One region of the Paenibacillus sp. J22FR21 genome, then DNA from elsewhere that is predicted to be linked to it. Evidence: predicted binding sites of a transcription regulator. Region 1 holds the regulator's gene; each other region holds the start of a gene.

The links. Region 1 encodes LexA, which represses DNA repair genes until DNA is damaged. Its sites were predicted from a motif close to CGAACATATGTTCG; they were not measured.
Region 2: a site for LexA is predicted at 1,751-1,764, ahead of AC0YNS_RS26615 (DNA polymerase IV). Genes of this name have one in related genera too.
Region 3: a site for LexA is predicted at 2,257-2,270, ahead of AC0YNS_RS17875 (DNA polymerase IV). Genes of this name have one in related genera too.
Region 4: a site for LexA is predicted at 2,276-2,289, ahead of addB (helicase-exonuclease AddAB subunit AddB). Genes of this name have one in related genera too.

The regions. Positions count from the first base shown of each region.
Region 1 covers NZ_JBWDNJ010000002.1:612,091-616,939, reverse strand. The annotation lists gene AC0YNS_RS08620 (hypothetical protein) at 1-17, opposite strand, end outside; gene AC0YNS_RS08615 (aldo/keto reductase) at 69-1,055, opposite strand; gene AC0YNS_RS08610 (DUF896 domain-containing protein) at 1,086-1,283, opposite strand; gene AC0YNS_RS08605 (LysM peptidoglycan-binding domain-containing protein) at 1,559-1,945, opposite strand; gene lexA (transcriptional repressor LexA) at 2,133-2,753, shown strand; gene AC0YNS_RS08595 (hypothetical protein) at 2,857-3,441, opposite strand; gene glnA (type I glutamate--ammonia ligase) at 3,577-4,849, opposite strand, start outside.
Region 2 covers NZ_JBWDNJ010000009.1:121,543-126,391, forward strand. The annotation lists gene AC0YNS_RS26600 (hypothetical protein) at 170-367, opposite strand; partial or broken gene AC0YNS_RS26605 (SOS response-associated peptidase) at 894-1,256, opposite strand; gene AC0YNS_RS26610 (SOS response-associated peptidase family protein) at 1,246-1,452, opposite strand; gene AC0YNS_RS26615 (DNA polymerase IV) at 2,011-3,276, shown strand; gene AC0YNS_RS26620 (YhjD family protein) at 3,273-3,755, shown strand; gene AC0YNS_RS26625 (ATP-dependent DNA ligase) at 3,896-4,801, opposite strand.
Region 3 covers NZ_JBWDNJ010000004.1:546,371-551,219, forward strand. The annotation lists gene AC0YNS_RS17855 (GNAT family N-acetyltransferase) at 1-16, shown strand, start outside; gene AC0YNS_RS17860 (hypothetical protein) at 395-529, opposite strand; gene AC0YNS_RS17865 (hypothetical protein) at 873-1,052, opposite strand; gene AC0YNS_RS17870 (hypothetical protein) at 1,036-2,160, opposite strand; gene AC0YNS_RS17875 (DNA polymerase IV) at 2,392-3,657, shown strand; gene AC0YNS_RS17880 (YhjD family protein) at 3,654-4,118, shown strand; gene AC0YNS_RS17885 (SDR family NAD(P)-dependent oxidoreductase) at 4,266-4,849, opposite strand, start outside.
Region 4 covers NZ_JBWDNJ010000001.1:100,662-105,510, forward strand. The annotation lists gene AC0YNS_RS00465 (Na/Pi cotransporter family protein) at 1-487, opposite strand, end outside; gene AC0YNS_RS00470 (class I SAM-dependent rRNA methyltransferase) at 591-2,006, shown strand; gene addB (helicase-exonuclease AddAB subunit AddB) at 2,363-4,849, shown strand, end outside.

The DNA.
Region 1 (4,849 bases):
TCCCACGATCTTGACAAGGGTGTTCCTCCTTCATAATCTTCAACACGCTGTAATCGTCTTACTCTAAGTTAGATCGGTCTGGCGAATTTCGCAATAAATCGGTTCGGATACTCGCTTGGCAATGCGCTTACTTCATCCAGCTTGTTCCATACGGAATCCGGCATCGTCCAACCGATCGCACCCATGTTATCTTCAAACTGTTCCAATGTGCTTGCCCCAAAGATTGGAGACGTAATCCCTTTGCGTTGCAGCAGCCAGGTCAGCGCAACTTGGGCAGGTGTACGATCTAGTTCCTTTGCTGCGCTTAGCACAGCGTCAAGCACTGCGAAATTACCCTCGTTAGCACGAACTGCCCAGGAGCTCTCGCCTTGCTTGGACGTTAATCTTCCACTTACAGGCTCTTCTTGCGTATATCTGCCTGTCAGAAAGCCTCCGCCTAGCGGTGCCCATGGGATAATTCCTACATTCTCTTCCAAGCATAAGGATAACATTTCGCGGTCCATTTCACGACTGACTAAGCTGTATTGCGGTTGAATGGAGATGAATCGGACATAACGATTCCAATCGCTGGTGGACAACGACTTCATAAGCTGCCAGGCGAAGAAATTGGAACAGCCGATATAACGAACTTTTCCTGAAGTAACCAGATCATCAAGAGCGCGAAGCGTCTCTTCAATCGGTGTTGCGTGATCCCACACATGCACTTGATAGAGGTCGATATAGTCGGTATCAAGTCTCTTCAAGCTTGCTTCGACGGCATCCATAATATGCTTTCTTGAAACACCGACGCCGTTTGGGTGATTCGCAGTCGCGAATCTCACTTTCGTTGCGAGCACAACTTCTGAACGTCGATCTTTGATCGCTTTACCTACAATCTCTTCAGAGCGGCCGGATACATACACGTTCGCAGTATCAAGGAAATTGCCGCCTTTCTCGAAGAAACGATTCATCATCTCTATGGAATCCGTCTCGCTTGTCGTATTACCGAACGTCATTGTACCTAAGCAAAGCTCCGATACGGCTAAACCGCTTCGGCCAAGTAAACGATATTGCATGCTACATGTCCTCCTTCAAATAGACTGCTGCTAATGCTTGATCGTATCTTCCCCGTTCTCTTCATCTTCCACATATTTAATGGTATCGAGTTGATTCCGGAAGTTATTCTTGAAATTCTCAAGGTATAGACGGCGAAGCTCGTCGCGTTCGACCAGTTCCTCCGGCGACAACCCTACGGTTTTGTTCTTTCTGGATAGTTCATTAATACGGGCGATAATCTTTTCCATTTCAAATAAGCTCCTTCCCTGATTCGGCCAACATGTCATTCTTTACTTTGACATTTTTAATTGCCCATTGTCAAGGCGAAATGGCCCTCTCTGAGGCTTGTTTTCACTTGTCTTCTCCATCCTCTTTCCACCTCGGGTGCACCTTATAATTACGATATGCCGCCAGAAATGAAAAAAGCCTGAGCAATAGAGACTCAGGCTTCTGAATGTAGATTCCTATGGATCATTCTTGTAAGTATGTATTGATTCTATTGAAGCTGTTTCGGCGAGCCCAGTTATTCAACAGGGATAATTAAGGATTGTCCGGCTTGCAGCGAGCTGGAGGTTAAGTTGTTCCGTTGTTTCAAGTTAAAAACAACATGACGAATATCTTCGCCTTCCTTACGAATACTGCTAGCGATGTTCCATAGTGTGTCACCTGAGCCAACAACTACAATCTGTTCCGAAGCAGTTGGCGCTGCAGGATATTCACTGTTCGCTTGGCTTGTCATCAGTGAGAGTCCTGTGAACAGCAGTACGAAGAACAGTGTTGCTACGGCTAGTCTCATTAATAGGCGTTCTGTTCTTCTCTCTTGCCAAGTACGCTTCACAGCGCGAGTATTCCGTGTATTGCGAGCTTCACCTTTATAATTAGAAGAGTAAGTGGACATCGTTGTCATCATTCTCCAGCACCCCAAACGTTTGTTCTATTTGATAAACCAAGAATAACACGAACGTTTGTTTGTGGTCAAGCGTTTTTGGAACATTTGTTCGTAAAAATATGCGAACCTGTGTTTCTCGAACTTATGTTTGTACGAACTCCGGTTCTGTGTTATAATTTGACACAAATGAAACTTTGGAGTGATTCCGGTGTCGAAACTTTCAAACCGCCAGCAGGCGATACTAGAATTCATTAAGACGGAAGTTCGCGAGAAAGGTTATCCGCCTTCCGTTCGCGAGATCGGTGAAGCGGTCGGACTCGCTTCCAGTTCTACAGTCCATGGCCATCTTGATCGCCTGGAGAAGAAAGGCCTTATTCGCCGTGACCCAACTAAACCTCGCGCAATTGAGATCTTGGACGGCGAAGACAACGAGATTCCATTCCCGCTCTCCATTGCTAAGGTTCCTGTGGTAGGTAAGGTAACTGCCGGTGTACCGATTACTGCAACAGAGAACATCGAGGATTACTTCCCCCTTCCGGCTGACAGGGTTGGCGACCACAATGTATTCATCCTGAACGTTGTCGGTGAAAGTATGATCGAAGCAGGCATTCATAACGGCGATTACGTCATTGTCCGCCAACAGCAAACCGCTTCCAACGGCGATATCGTCGTTGCGATGACAGAAGAAGACGAAGCAACTGTTAAGACCTTCTATAAAGAGAAGGATCATATCCGTCTGCAGCCGGAGAATTCCACGATGGAACCGATCCGACTGCGTAACGTCTCCATTCTCGGCAAAGTCATCGGACTTTTCCGCGACATCCACTAATCAACAAATGATAAGGGGCATTTCTTCTCGCTGCAGCAGCGTTAGGAATTGCCCCTTTTTCTGTCACCCGCCACGCAACGCCGATGTACCTCCATTATGTCAGCTAACCTACGATTTCGCGGAATAACAAATGACGATAGGTGAATTTACTGCTCTTGTATTTGAAGCTTAAGGCTATGCCGGAGAAATCAATTGTTATCGATTTAAGCGCGCATGCTGTTACTTTTCGTCGAATCAAGGCTGCCAATCGTGTTCGATTATTATTGTTCACGGCAGCCGCAACAGCAGCTGCGTATGTTGAAGAGGAACGAAGCGCTTTATAGAAAGGCAGAATTGCTCTTGCAATAGCTCGATGAATCGGGGTTGAGAATGTGAATTGCGTCGTTCCGGGTGGAATCGTCGTTCCGATGGAATATTGAAGGATCGGTTCAGGGAACTCAAAATCAAAGAAGTAACCTATGGCATTCGTAGAGAACCCATTTAATTTAGCAGAAGGCACAACCGACCTAAATAGAGCGGATAAGGTATCTAAATCCGCTCCGCGAATAGCCTTGGACCATTTCAGGGCATAGGAATAGTTCAGTACGATCTTCCTTAAGAATGGCACCATCGTTACTGCTACATGGGATAATATCGCTCCAGTTAGTCGAAACGGTTTCTCCGCTTTTGTCGCCGCTTGCTTCTTCACATACGCTGCCTCCTTCATGAATCGAATGGCTATTGTGGCATCGTATGCGAAAGCAGAGGTACAAGTGCGGAAGCACTAATACTCGAAGACACAAAAAACCCTTGATACCATACGGCATCAAGGGTTTCTTCGGTTCTAGTAGAGCGTCAAGTACTGATCGCGTTCCCACTCGTGGATTTGCGTGCGGTACATATCCCACTCGATTTCTTTAAGCTCATAGAAATGGGCAAGCGCGTGATCGCCAAGCGCTTCACAAATAACTTCGCTGCGAAGCAGCTCAGTCAATGCTTCTTTCAGGTCATCCGGCAAGGTAGGGATGCCCTCTTCGATACGCTCCTCATCCGTCATCACGTAGATATTACGGTCAGTCGGAGCCGGCAGCGGAGTTTTGTTGCGGATACCATCAAGACCTGCTTTAAGCATAACTGCAAGCGCCAGGTATGGATTAGCTGCTGGATCTGGACTACGAACTTCGATACGCGTGCTGAGACCGCGCGAAGCCGGGATACGGATCATCGGACTGCGGTTGCTTGCAGACCAAGCCACATAGCAAGGGGCTTCATAGCCAGGAACCAGACGCTTGTACGAATTTACGGTAGGGTTCGTAATCGCTGAGAAAGCACGTGCATGGTTCAGCATGCCAGCCATGTAATAACGAGCCGTTTGGCTAAGGCCCAGCTTGTCGCTCTCATCGTAGAACGCATTCACATTGCCCTTGAACAACGATTGGTGACAGTGCATACCGGAACCATTGACACCGAAGAGCGGCTTCGGCATAAACGAAGCATGCAGTCCGTGCTGGCGTGCAATCGTTTTGACAACCAGCTTGAACGTCTGGATTTGATCGGCTGCTTTGATCGCATCCGCATATTTGAAGTCGATTTCGTGCTGACCCGGAGCCACCTCATGGTGAGAAGCTTCGATTTCAAAGCCCATTTCTTCCAGCGTCAATACTATTTCACGGCGGCAGTTTTCCCCCAGATCCATCGGCGCAAGGTCGAAGTATCCGCCTTGGTCGTTAAGCTCTGTAGTCGGATTGCCCTTCTCATCTGTTTTGAATAGGAAAAATTCCGGTTCTGGTCCAACGTTCATCGCAGTAAAGCCAAGCTCGTCCGCTTCTTTCAGAACGCGCTTCAGAATGCCGCGCGGATCGCCGGCAAATGGTGTACCGTCAGGCATATATACATCACAGATCAGACGGGCAATACGATCTTCTGCAACCCATGGGAATACAACCCATGTATCCAGGTCCGGATAGAGGTACATGTCGGACTCTTCAATCCGCACATAACCTTCGATGGACGAGCCGTCGAACATCATTTTGTTATCGAGTGCCTTTTCCAGCTGACTTACCGGAATTTCGACGTTCTTGATCGTTCCCAGCAAATCGGTGAACTGAAGTCGAATA
Region 2 (4,849 bases), on a different contig from region 1:
TGTTTTCATAAGCCCGTTTCGATGCCTAAATTATTCTGCCAAGAGAGGAATTGTTGCATCAACACTACTTTTATAAATAATAAACGCGGTATTGATTCGCGGACTTCATCCTTCTTAAAAATTATTCTTATTGCCGGCTACTGCGCTGTTCGTTATCGACTCAACATGACTAACGTACGTAAAAACGGCAGACAGACTTTGTATAATGCATTCCATTGATTTTCACAGCAATGGCATTTATATCTTCAATAGGGCCACCATAGTCAGCGATCTCTCCATCCTCGTACTTTACCTGAACAGGCAATTGAGCTAGTTTTGCCCGTTTTAAATCTGTCTCCAATTGTAGTTCTTGACCAACACTGAACATATAAATCGCCTCCTGATGACTTATACTGATTCCAATGAGATCATTGTAGCAAACATTAGTTCCTATCGCTAGATGTCTTGCTAACTAGTAGATCGCAATAATGGCCGTCGGGTTCCGCTGCGTAAGTCTGCACATAATTGTGAAATACGATCAAGCTTTTTGGTTTGAAGGCCTTTACGAAGATATGGAGACCATTCATGTAAACAGGGACGATACTCCAGATTTCATACGATTTAAAATGGAGGACATGAATGACGTTTTCGAAGTCATAATACAACTTCAACCATTGTTAAGAAAATAATTCTACCTGGGGGTAAGTAGCCTAGATAACACATCCGCACTTGTAACGGTTATCCCCCATTCTCTAATAATAGAGGGTAACAACAGGCTCTACGCTGCAGCACTCCAATTTCCGAACACTGTAAAAAGAAACCATGCTAGATGGGCAAATTTGTCCTCTCGCATGGTTCATTTTTATTTGGGGAGTAGTAATGAAACTCGTCATTCGGGCATGTCGTTTAAGCTTCTATAGAGAGTTTAACGGGACTTCCTCTATTAATGATGAGCTGCTATTCCTCACATTCCCAACGTCCTTCGAAACCGGATATTTAATCATTTCAGAATTGGGATAGGGTTTCATGAAGCTCAACACTTTCTCGGTCTCATCGATTTCTGGACTTATCCAGTTCGCAGCATCGGTGCCGGTCAAAATCACAGGCATTCGGTCATGTACGGTGGAAACGAGCTCATTCGGAGTTGTTGTTATGATCGTAGATGACCTAACCTCTTCCCCAGTGGACGGATCCCGCCAAGAATCGTATAAACCGGCAAACCCAAAAACACCTTTTGATTCTAGCTGGAATCGATACGGTTGCTTACTATCGGCTTCCTGTTTCCATTCTTAAAACCCATTGCTCACAACCAGGGCGATTCCGTTTCAGTAAATGTCGGAAAGCCGGCTTCTTTTCAATACCTTCTGCTCTGGCATTGATTGTTTTATATGCAATTTTTGCGTCCTTACTAAAGAACGGAATCAATCCCCATAGATACCCTTCCAATACCCGCTTCCCTTCCCGATTGATGATGCATGGGACTGTCTGGGTAGGAGCTACATTGTAGCGCTTTTTGAATAATCATAATTCACCTCGTCAACGGAGAATGTATCGATAATTTCACTCAGGTCGGCCGCAATCGTGAATCTTCCGCACAAGCAGCATCCCTCCTCACGGGGATATATTTCCCTTAAGAAGCGGTTTTAGTCAATCCATTCATCCCGTTGGACATTTCGTTTTCTGCCCACTTTATGATGTATGTATGTATATGTTATGTATATGTATGTATGTTTTTGTTGTTGTAAAATTTCCAGAAACATACCTTGCATACCGAACATGCGTTTGTAGTATAATAAAGGAACAAATGTTCGTGTGGAGGCGATAATATGCCATCATTACACTCGCAAATAAGCAAATATAAAGGGATGGCCATAGTGATTATTTATCAGGACAGGAACAATCGGATTACCAAGAGACAAATCCTTATACAATCCGTTACCCCTACGCATGTACGTGCGACTTGCCTGGAATCAGGTGGGCTACGGCTATTTAAGATTCACAATATCTTGGCGCATGAGCCGGTGATCCGAAATGCCGGGTAAAGAACGGGTCGTTTTCCTCGCGGATGCACAGTCTTTCTATGCCTCCGTAGAAAAGGCTACTCACCCCGAACATGCGAATAAACCTGTCGTAGTAGGAGCTGACCCAAGTCGTAAATCAGGGATTGTGTTAGCTGCTTGCCCGATCGCTAAATCCTTCGGTGTTTCTACAGCTATGCGACTAGGTGAGGCTCTTGCAAAGTGTCCTCAGCTCGTCGTAATTCGGCCGCGGATGCAAACGTATATCAGCGTATCGCTGCTCATTAATCAGATCTATAAGTCATTTACACCGCTTGTAGAGACGTTTTCGATCGATGAGTCCTTCCTTGATATCACAGGTTCAATCGCACTTTACGGTTCGCCACTTGAGATCGCCAGTCAAATGCAAAGCAAGGTGCTACTCTCAACCGGTGTATGGACCCGGGTTGGCTGTGGTCCAACCAAGATTCTGGCTAAGACAGCAACGGATAATTTCGCTAAGAAACACCCTGAAGGATTTTTTACACTTAATTTCGACAATATCGAGTCTGAATTATGGCCATTACCGATAAGCAGCATGTTTATGGTCGCCTCCCGCATGACAGCGCACTTTATTCGTATGGGAATTCATACGATCGGCGACCTGGCTAGGATGGAACTGCATGATTTTAAGCGGAGAATGCGGCAACGGATGGGCAAACAGAGTGACATTAAAGCCATTTATTACTGGCAGACAGCGCGTGGTATCGACCCTAGTCCCGTCGTTCCTGGAGCGTTTGGGAAGCCCAAATCGATTACTAGAGGACGCGCCTTACCGTGGAAACTATACCAAACCTTACCCGAAATTGAACCTCTGCTACTCGAACTCGTCATTGAGGTATGTCGAACATCTCGGCATCACAAATATAAAGGCAGGAAAGTCACGGTTAGTGCTGGTACGACAGATGGCGTTAAGACAAGCGGCTTCAGCCGGCAAATTACATTAGATAGTTCTAGCTGCTTGGAGCATCATATACTAGCTGCTGCGCATAAGATTTTCATGTCTCATTGGGACGGAAATCCTTTGACCCACCTTGGGGTGGATATTTCAGAGCTATCAGACAACAGCGTGTATCAGCTGGACCTTTTTGAGGATTTACCTCGTAAGCTCGAACTTGCCGCAGCAAAGGATAAAATCAAGGATCGGTACGGTGAAGCGGCTATTCTAAGCGCAGCATCGCTCCTGAAATCTGGCCAGGCGCGTGACAGGGCTCGAAAAATTGGAGGACACTTTAAATGAGTAAATTTCTAGAGGGGAATGGTCGTTGGGGCACTAAGTTTATATCGCCCGAACATCGTGATCAGCTTAACGAGCAAACCAATCCGGATAGATCAATACAAAAGGTGCCGCAGAATTTGTTGATAATGGTACGTGACTCCGTACTTCTGCCAATAATGATGACAGTGGTTGATAACAATCGTCTTGAGATCGAGAGGTCAAACTTTGCCTTGAAAAGACTTTACGCGGCATCTGCAAATCATCTGATAAATATCATCCATGCAGATTTAGTAAGAATCCGCAAAGAATTGAGAGAAAATCAAATTAAAGTAATTGAGGACGAGCGAATCGACGACGCCGTGCACTATAAATTTTTCTATCGTGGTTATGAGCATAAGTTTGCTTTGATGAGGTTTTTAGTAAGGTCAGAAGTCAGTACACGAATAGGTAAATATATCGCTCAATTCGAAAAACATCTCGATGAGGTTAAAAATACGTAATGAGTCTTTGAATAGATACAGGCATCAAAAGTTAAAATAAAAAGCCGGCGTGATGACTCCTCCGGCTTTTTAACATATAAACTGGATTTGATCCAAAGCTGATTGTCCCCTGCTGCCATTGACTGACGATCATCTAGAACTCATGCTTGTAAAGCATGTACTGGAGCGGGTGTAACGAATTCCTCGAATATTGGCGATCTTAGCTTTCCATCTTTAGTGACGCATTGAAATTTGATGCGGCATGTAAAGACTGATGATTTCAAGAAGATCCAATCTTTGTTTTCCCCTTTGACTATTTGCTTTGAGATGGAATGAAAAGCCCGAATTACGTCTTTATGCGGCGGGAATTCTAAGACGCCAACATACTTTCCCTCCAACTGTAATCCCCATCCAAATGAACCCTTTCGGATCGAGGATATCTGGCAATTCGCATATTGATAAGCTTTTACTTTCACGATCACATCATGTGGTCGGGAATCTAGTCTGTAGGTTGAATTACCGTTGTACTGAACGATCCCTTCTAACCCATGCCTTTTCGCGTTCAAGAAGAGCTGTTGGCCATCATCATACAATGGAGTGACTGTTAATATATCAGACGGCGGAACGATCGCCTGCAGCAATTCGCGGCGCTCCAGAAACGTCTTCTTCATCACAGACTGGCCATCTATCCATAATACATCCCAGACGGGGAAATGAGCCTTTAAGGTCTTGCAGATTTGTTTAACGGCAGCCGGCTTCTTTGTGTTAAAACGAGCCATAGCATCGTCCCAAAAAAGTCTATTTGGCTGGTCGGATGGTTGCGTGAGATCGAATGCAATGCACTCGCCATCCAAAATTGCGTTCTTCGCGTTTATTTTAATTTGTTGGAGTTCCGGAAATCGATCCGTTACCTCTGTACCATGTCTTGTGAATGCTCTTACATTCCCCAAATCTATATGCAGAATGATACGAAAACCATCCCATTTCAAACTCGACTTCCAGTCCTTCTTAATTTCAGTAGGTTGTATAGGTTGTAGTAGCATTGGCTTTATTGGTTCGTTTAACATATCAAAACCCTCCAAGTTGACATTAGCACGGAGGGCTTATCAATGGTA
Region 3 (4,849 bases), on a different contig from region 1:
TATCAAGCGGCTGTGAGAAACTGAAAGCCAGCGCGCCCTTAGGCGATGGCCCTTGGGCGCTGGCCTTTAGGCTGCCCGAGATAATCTCGGGCAGCCACTTTTTTGTCTGTACAACATGGATCCACGTGTAACGGTTGTCAGCGTGGCTATTTCATGAAAATATGCCATTTTGAAATTCTAACGGTTGCGACAGGCGTTATTTGCAGCACATTGGTCGATTCCTAGTGGAAAACGATCAAATAAGCTCGCTGGCAACCGTTAGAAAATAAAAAGGGTACATTTAGGCCAAATAGCCACTGTCACAACCGTTAGAGTTGGAAGCGATAAAGCAAAAAGCCAGCGTCCTTGGGGCGCTGGCCATTTTAAATGCGTTCAAGCAGAACAGGCGCGCTTCCTACTCCTCCTCATCGGTAATACCGGTCTCGATCCGGTTAGACGGTACGCTTCTCGGCGCGAGCACCAAGCCCGGGATCTCAGGTGTAAAGACGGCCGTTGCTTGGTTGAAGATATTAGCTTGATCTCTCTGCAAGCTCCGCGGCTCCATCCCTCGTCCAATGAAACAACAAATGCCCGATGATCCATTGTTGGATCATCGGGCATTTGTACGATCACCGAAATGATGGTTTTATTAGAAACGTCTTACTTCGTTTTCCGTCTTAATTTCTCGAGTTCGGCCTCTCTCTTAGCTCGGCGATTGTCTAGAATCTCTTCTTGGGTTCGGTCTTTGACAGGAGAGGGCTTCGGACAAAATGGCACAATCTTCTTCTTGCTCATACTATTCACCCTTCTTGAGAGAATAGTAGTCAGTGTTGCCAAGGAATCGCTCTATTAAACAGAAAAGGCCTCTTGGTCTCTACCAAAAGGCCTTACGATTATCGGGTTAATTGATAAAGTCGTTCAATGGTTTGCTCTGTCGTGGAAGTCAGCTGACCGATCCGTTTCAGCAGCTGTTCACGCTGTTCTCGGCGCTTCTGAATAATCGATTGTTGAGAAACATCCTCTACTACTCGAATCGTACTGGCATAATCAGCCCGATTATTGTGCTCCGGCATCCAAGTCAACCTCCTTCTGAGAAAGCATTCGTTTCTGGATCGTGAGACAGAACGCATGGATAACTCTACGAATCTGTCTTGACTCTATGATATCATTATCCAAAATCAGAGACAAGGCATGCTCATCATCGTCATCAAAATGAAAACACCATACCCACGTTTCCTCTTCCAGCATGTCCATGCGAAACGAAACAACATGTCTTCCCGGATACGGATTATTCGAGTAGGCTTGTCCCATCTGGTCTTTAGCGGCGGCTACAGCTGCAAAATCATGATCGTTATCCAGATCAAGGTCTCTTTTCTTCCCAGTGGTCCCCTTGTCCATAATGAGTTTAAGGGTATTCCCTTCCCGGCGATATAAAGAAAAGCCCGATACGAAATCCAGATCGGTAAAGGCGAGCGCATCATTCACGTATCGATATTGATTCTCCGTTATGGCCTTAACAACCTTCGTTAACGTGTAAACCGCACTATCCGACTCTACCAATTCATCCTTCAGCATAGCGATTGCCGCTTCCTGCTCGGTTATCGTGGACTTCAGCTCAGCAATGCTGGACTGCATGAAGTCATGCTGGCTTTGCGAGTAGGCGACCACGTAAGCGACGCCGGAGGAATCTTGATCATTCTGGCTGAATACGGCATTTACAAGCGTATATAAACCATCAAAGGTAAAGTCATCCTTCTTCACAAAAGGTGCCCATACCTGTTCGTACTCGCGCGGACGTTTGGCTTTGAAAGCTTCTACATGAAACTCAGGCTGTCCGATTGCAGCCATCTTATTGATGTAGGCTTGGACGAGAAAATAGTAGATGACGAGAATGAGCACTATTGCGGACAATATACCGATCCAGAGCGGAAGCTGCGCGTAGTTCCCTGCTGAAACTCCGGCCGCGATAGGTCCGATTATGGGCAGCGTGGTCCAGGAGATCCCTTTAATCAGTTTAGCCTGCTTGAAATAACCGCTAACCGTTTTCACCGGCCCCTTCCAAGCCTTGCCGCGCCATCTCTCTCCATTTTGGTTTCTCATTGTTTTGATGATCGGGTCCATATCGCCCTTTATCTCGCTTAGGTAGCTATGATAATTGGTCTGAATCGATTTGATGACCATTCCTGATTAATCACCTCAATTCATGATACAACAATCATTCGGAACAAGCATACATCGATTTGTAAAATTCTCCATTCACATTCACCCATTGCATAACGAACGCATATTCGTATATATTATAAGAACAAACGTTCGTAATCGAGGTGACAATAATGCCAACTACAACACTCCGTAAGTATGTCGGCAAGACGGTCGTGATTATATACGAAGCTGTAGACCCGGTGATCCGACATGCGGGGTAAAGATCGGGTAATCATGCTCGCGGACTGCCAGAGCTTCTATGCCAGCGTAGAGAAGGCCACACATACGCAATATGCAGATAAGCCCGTAGTTGTGGCGGCAGACCCTGATCGGCGCAGCGGTATCGTCCTCGCTGCCTGTCCGATCGCGAAGGCGCAAGGTGTTTCTACCGCTATGCGTTTAGGTGAGGCGGTTAATAAATGTCCACAAATCGTTGTCATACGTCCTCGAATGCAGATGTATATCACGGTTTCGCTCTTGATATCGCAGATTTATAAAGAATTCACGGACTTGGTCGAACCCTTCAGTATTGACGAGCAATTTATAGATATTACGGGTTCCATGAATTTGTTTGGCTCTCCCATTGAGATCGCGCATCAAATGCAGTCCAGCGTCCTCCTCTCTACCGGCGTATGGACTCGTGTAGGCATTGGTCCGACCAAGATACTCGCGAAGATGGCTACGGATAATTTTGCCAAGAAGAATCCTGACGGTATTTTCACATTATCGAATGACAATATCAGCTCTGATTTATGGCCGCTTACGATAGACAAGATGTTCATGGTTGCCGGCAAAATGACGACTCACTTTGCTCGAATGGGAATCTACACAATCGGCGATCTCGCAAAGCTTGAATTGCACGAAGTAAAGCAGCGCATGCGCATCCGGATGGGGAAACAAAGTGACATTAAAGCAACCTACTACTGGCAGACGGCAAGAGGCATAGATCCTAGTCCCGTAGTTACCAAAGCCTTCGGAACGCCAAAGTCAGTCACCCGAGGTCGAGCGCTGCCTTGGAGGAGGTATCAATCGTTAGAAGACATCGAGCCGCTGCTGCTGGAGCTTGTCATCGAGGTATGCCGAACGAGCCGGCACTATAAGTATCAGGGACGTACCATTACGGTAAGTGCCGGGACGACGAACGGCGTTTCATCCAGCGGTTTCAGCCGGCAAACTACACTCGACGACCCCAGCTGCTTAGAGCATCAGATTATTAAGACTGCACATTCCTTGTTCCTGAAATACTGGGATGGCAACCCACTGACACATCTCGCCGTTGATCTGTCACAGTTAAGCGACAACAGCGTCTACCAGCTCGATTTATTTGAAGACCTGCCGCGCAAACGTAACCTGGCTGCAGCAAAGGACATGATTAAAGATCGCTACGGCGAGGCTGCACTATTAAGCGCCTCTTCTTTACTTGAATCAGGTCAGGCGCGCGAGCGAGCTCAGAAGATTGGAGGGCACTACAAATGAGCAAGTTTCTGTCTGGCAATGGACGCTGGGAAACGAAGTTCGTATCACCGGAACACCGAGAGCAGTACAATGAGCAAATAGATGCCAACAAAACACCTGCGCAGCAGTTGTCTCAAGAAACCTTGAAGCTTGTACGGGAGTCTGTCCTGCTGCCCATCTTAATGAGTGTCATTGAGAAGAATCGTCAAGAAATCGAGCGATCGAAACATTCCCTCAAAGGTTTATATATGGCTTCAGCAAACGCATTACTGGATGTGATCCATGCGGATTTGGTTAAAGTGAGAAGAGAATTACGGGAGCAGCAAATTAAAGTCATTGAAGAAGATCGTATCGATGATGCCATGCATTATAGATTTATTTGTCGTGGCTATGAACATAAATTTTCGTTGATGAGATTTGTTGTGCTTTCAGAAATCAACGCCAGATTAGGCAGGTATATTGAACAATTGTTTAGGAAATAGAAGATAAACGTCCTACCTAAAAGTAAAGAAATGGCGTCACAGGTCTCATAACTGTGGCGCCATTTCTCGTCTTCGATCATCTGCGGCTTTTCCAGAAGTTAGCAATATTACCGGAGTTATAAATAATTAGTTTTATTCCTACAATAATCAAACACGACTCCTAGGAATCGTCCCGTGTGGAATGTGCAGCAGTTCTTCGCCGATTGTCCAAAGCTTCTCAGCCGACACCGGATCAATAGCCCAAGGCCGGACTCCGCGTTGGAGTTGGCTGTCTGCCGGTACAACCTCAGCGATATCTCCATCTTCGCAATAGACGCCTCCCATGTCATTCAGCATTGGACTGACTGCGCACCAAACTGCTGTGGCGGCGCCTTGCTCGGCGGATTTGAAGCCTCCGGAGGATGTATAAGTGCCGTCTTCGTTCCGAGTCACACCCCAAGCAGCCAACTCCTCATTGCTCATGTTTCGGGTTAAACCCGACAGGATTGCACCGGGATGAACCGCAAATGCACGTATTCCGTGCTCTCGGCCTCGTTTATCCAGCTCAACAGCAAACAACGAGCATGCGATCTTCGATTCGCCGTAGGAGACGAACTTGTTGTACGGCCTCTTGGTAAAATGAAGATCCTCGAAATCGATCGGTCCAGTCATATGGCCAACGGACGAATAGGAGACAACCCTAGCGTTCCCGGATTGCTTCAAAGCATCCCATAAACCTACAGTTAGTTGAA
Region 4 (4,849 bases), on a different contig from region 1:
GCAGTAAGGAGAACCCTCCTGTAACGACGGTGCCGTTGCGGAATGGCCTCAGGAAACGGCTAACCTTCTGCCCTGCGCGCGTGCCGCTGCCAAGGCCGACCTCGCCGAAGAGGGCGGTCAGCAGCCAGATGGCGAGCGATAGCTTGAGCAAGGGCCAGCCGAGACTGCCTAGATTAAGGCCGATCAGCTCGGTCGTCAAGCAGGTGCCGATATTGGTGCCCAGAATAATGCCGAGCGTGCGCGGGAAGGTGAGCACACCGGCGTTGACCAGTCCTATTGCAATTACGGTAACGGCTGTGCTGCTCTGCAGCACAGCCGTTGTTGCTGTCCCCACGAGCAATCCGTGCAGCGGCGTAGCAGTGGATTTGCGCAGCACATCCTGCAGACGGTGGCCGACAGAACGATGCATGGCCAGCTCCATCGCCCTCATGCCGAGCATGAAGACGACAAACCCTCCGAGCACGCGGGCTACGATCATGATTAGCATGGCAGTACGCTCCTTTAACAAGAATAACGATACATATGCAACAGACCGGACGAGCATGACAAGTTCGGACCAGGTCAGCTAATGGAAAAGGATGAGGATGAACATGGAACGCGTGAAGGCGAAGGCGATATTGCAGCGTGACCGCAAGAAACGATTGGAGGCCGGGCACCCATGGGTGTTTGCAGGCGAAATTAACCGTATCGAAGGAGAGGCGACTCCCGGAGATCTGGTTGACTTAGTAACGCATCAAGGCAAGTATTTGGCAACAGGCTATTGGAACCCGAAGTCCCAAATTACGGTTCGGGTAACATCCTATAAACCGATCGAAGCCATGGATGAGGCGTTCTTCCGGGAACGTTTCATGCAGTGTGCACAACATCGGAGCCGGTTCGTGCAAGGGCATGATTGCCGGATGGTTTACGGCGAGGCTGATTTTCTGCCGGGACTTATCGTAGATCGTTTTGGAGCTGTGCTTGTTGTACAACTGCTGACGCTTGGCATGGAGGTTCGCCGTGAAGCGATTGTTGCCGCATTGGTTGCTGTATTTGCTCCTCAAGGCATTTACGAGCGCAGTGATGTATCCGTTCGTGAATTGGAAGGCGTCGAGCAGCGGACAGGGGTACTCTATGGGGAGTGTCCGCGTATCGTTGATATTTTGGAAAATGGCTTGCAGATGGAAGTGGATATCGTTGAAGGCCAGAAGACCGGCTACTTCTTCGATCAACGCGAGAACAGAGCTTCTATTGCACCTCTGATGCTCGGCTGGGGTACGCGCAGCGGCATTCAATTGAAGTCTGTCGCAGATGGCGAACCATCTTCGGCTCCGTCAGACGATACCGGCACATTGGCGGCTCTTAACGAAGAGAAGCTAGTCCCCGTCAATGCGAATGGCAAAGTAGTCACGTTCCCGTATTGGGATGGCGCTACAGTGCTTGAATGTTTCGCGCACACGGGCAGCTTCACGCTGCACGCCTGCAAATACGGTGCCAAGAAAGTAACCTGTCTCGATGTATCCGAGCATGCCATCGAAACCGCACGCCGCAATGTCGTTCGTAACGGCTTCGAGGAGCGAGTAGAGTTTGTCGTAGCGGATGCGTTCGAATATCTTCGCAGACAAGTGAAGGGAATCGAAGAGCGTCAAGAGCGCGGCAGTGCGAAGGCAGTGGATACCTCCAAGAAGATGGGGGAAGCAGGCCGTAAATGGGATGTGGTCATACTTGATCCGCCGGCGTTCACGAAGTCGAAGAACGCAATTGAAGGCGCGGTACGCGGCTATAAGGATATCAACCTTCATGGAATGAAGCTCGTGAATGAAGGCGGCTACCTGGTTACAGCCAGCTGCTCCTACCATATGCGTCCCGAGCTATTTCTCGAGACGATCCAAGCGGCTGCCATTGATGCAGGGAAGACACTTCGCTTAATCGATTGGCGCGCAGCGGGCAAGGATCATCCCCAAATCGTCGGCGTCAACGAAGGGCATTATTTGAAGTTTGGCATATTCGAAGTGCGAAGCCGCTAGCAGCATTTGATATTCGTTTTTAACGCTCCCTTACTTAAGTGATCGCTTAAGTAAAGGGGGCGTTTTTTATTGTTTATTAGGGTTGCTGAACCAACACCAACAAAACCGGTGTCATACCACCGCCACCGCCGTCGTGATGATCTCCGCCATGAACAATACTGCTCAAAATACAACATTTGCTCCATGCATCGGGTTGATAAAGAGATATGATGCCGAGAATGCAACATTTCAGCCAAAAGGGACAAAGAACAATTTACCTCCGCTCAAAACGAACAAATGTTTGTGTTTTCAGATGAAACAAGCTGGGGCGTATGGTAGAATAGGAGAATCGAATAACGAGAAGAGGTTGGCGGATTATGACGCTCCGATTTGTAATTGGCCGGTCAGGGTCGGGTAAGACCCATTATTGTTTGGATCAAATTCGCAGCAACGTGCTGGCACAGCCGGACGGGCCGCCGATTGTCATCTTGGTGCCGGAGCAGGCAACCTTCCAAACGGAATATGCATTACTGAACCATGCAGAGCTGAATGGTTCTATAAGGGCGCAGGCACTCAGCTTCCGCCGTCTTTCGTTCCGGATTATGCAGGAGACAGGCGGTACTGCACTGGTTCCTATTAGCGAGAACGGCAAGAATATGCTGCTTTACAAAATCGTCCACCGCCTTGAGGAGCAACTGCAGCTGTTTAAAGGCAGCGAGTCCCAGCATGGTTTCATCGAGCGTCTTGGCGAGCTGATGACGGAGTGGAAGCGGTACGGGATCGGTACAGATGAGCTTTCCACATTTGTCGAAAGCCGCATGCCTCAGAAGGGCAGCTCGCTGCTTGGGAGAAAGCTTCACGATCTGCAAATGATTTCCTCAGGCCTTGAACGTGAACTGGACGGGCTCTATGTCGATGCCGAGGATTATTTGAGCTGGCTTGTCAAGGGTTATCATCAAGCGCCTTCAATGGCAGATACAGAGATTTGGGTAGATGGGTTTCACGGCTTTACACCCAAAGAATTCGACGCGCTCGGCACCTTAATGAAGTACTCCAAAGGGATGACTGTAACGTTATGCCTGGACAAGCTTTACGAGCAAAGCGAACAGCCGCATGAGCTGGATCTATTCCGGCCGACTGCGGAGACCTATATGAAGCTACGTGATTTGGCAATCGAGAACGGTGTGGAGATCGAGGAGCCGGTATTCCTCGACGGAACGCCGTACAGGTTCAAGGAGAATCCGATGCTTGCGCATTTGGAACGCCACTACGGCGGAAGGAAGCCGATTCATCTAACGGAGACTGAACTGGCGCAAGGGGGCGTTTCGCTTCATGCTGCAGCCAATCGCCGGGCAGAAGTTGAGGCGGTCGCTCGCGATATTACGCGCCGAGTACGTGACGAAGAGCTGCGCTATCGGGATATGGCCGTTATGGTACGTAATGCGCCGGATTACAACGATTATATTAAAGCTGTATTCGCTGACTACGGCATCCCCTTTTTCCTCGATCAGAAGAATGGTGCGCTACATCATCCGTTCGTCGAGTTTATTCGTTCTGCGCTGGAGATCGCGACACACGGCTGGCGTTATGAAGCCGTATTCCGCTGCATTAAATCAGAGCTTCTCATCCCTGAGGACGGCAGTATAACGCGGGAAACGTTTGATTTGCTAGAAAACTATGCACTTGCATCAGGCATGAATGGCAACAGATGGACGACGCTCAGCCAGTGGAAGCCATTAATGCGTGATACGCTGGATGGCGATCCCGTTCAAGCAGGCGAGAATGAGCTGCGGGAATTTGAAGCCATTATGGCCGCAAGGGAAGCGGTTGTACCGATTCTGCGCAAATTCGGCAGAGAGATGAAGAAAGCCGGCAGCGTCAGACAAATGTGCGAGGCCATGTACAGACTGCTGGTTACCATTGAAGCGCCGGATCGTATGGAGCGCTGGAGCCGCAAAGCCATTGCGGAAGGCATTCCCCTTCGGGCGAGAGAGCATCGGCAGCTGTGGGACGGCGTTATGGATTTGCTCGATCAGCTGACCGAAATGACGGGAAGCGAAGCGATGCCGCTAGAGCTGTTCACAGGTATGGTAGAGACAGGTCTTGAGAGTTTGAAGCTAGCATCCGTTCCGCCTTCACTTGATCAAGTACTGATCGGAAGCATGGATCGTACGCGCTCCGGCCAGATCACAATCTGTTATTTGCTTGGCGCGAATGACGGCGTCATGCCGCAGCGCATGCAGGAAGACGGCGTATTGACCGAGCAAGAACGCGAAACGTTGGAATACGGCGGTCTTGTCATGGCGCCTGGAGTACGGCGCAAGCTGCTCGATGAGCGGTTCATGATCTACAATGCGCTTACGACACCGAGCGAGCATCTGTGGATAAGCTGGCCGCAATCGGATGAAGAAGGGAAGAGCTTGCTTCCTTCGGAAATTATCCGCCATATTAAAGGACTTTTCCCCGGCATGATGGAGAAAGGAATCGCAGGCGAGCCTGTCCCGGCTATGCCAGAGTCTGAGCAGCAATCGTTTATGGCACATCCGGAACGAACGCTCTCCTATCTGATTACGCAATTGCGGCTTTGGAAGCATGGAGGCGACATTGCTCCGCTATGGTGGGAAGCTTACAACTGGTTTGCCGTTCGGCCGCAGTGGCAGGACAAGCTGCAGCGTCTTGTATCTTCCTTGCAATATACCAATGAAGAAGTGAAGCTCTCGGCGGAAACCGCTGAGCGATTATATGGAACGCTGCTGCGAGGAAGCGTGTCGCGGATGGAACGATTCGTTTCGTGTCCGTTTCAACATTTTGCGATACATGGACTGCGTCTTCGTGAGAGAACCCTCTACAAACTAGCCGCGCCG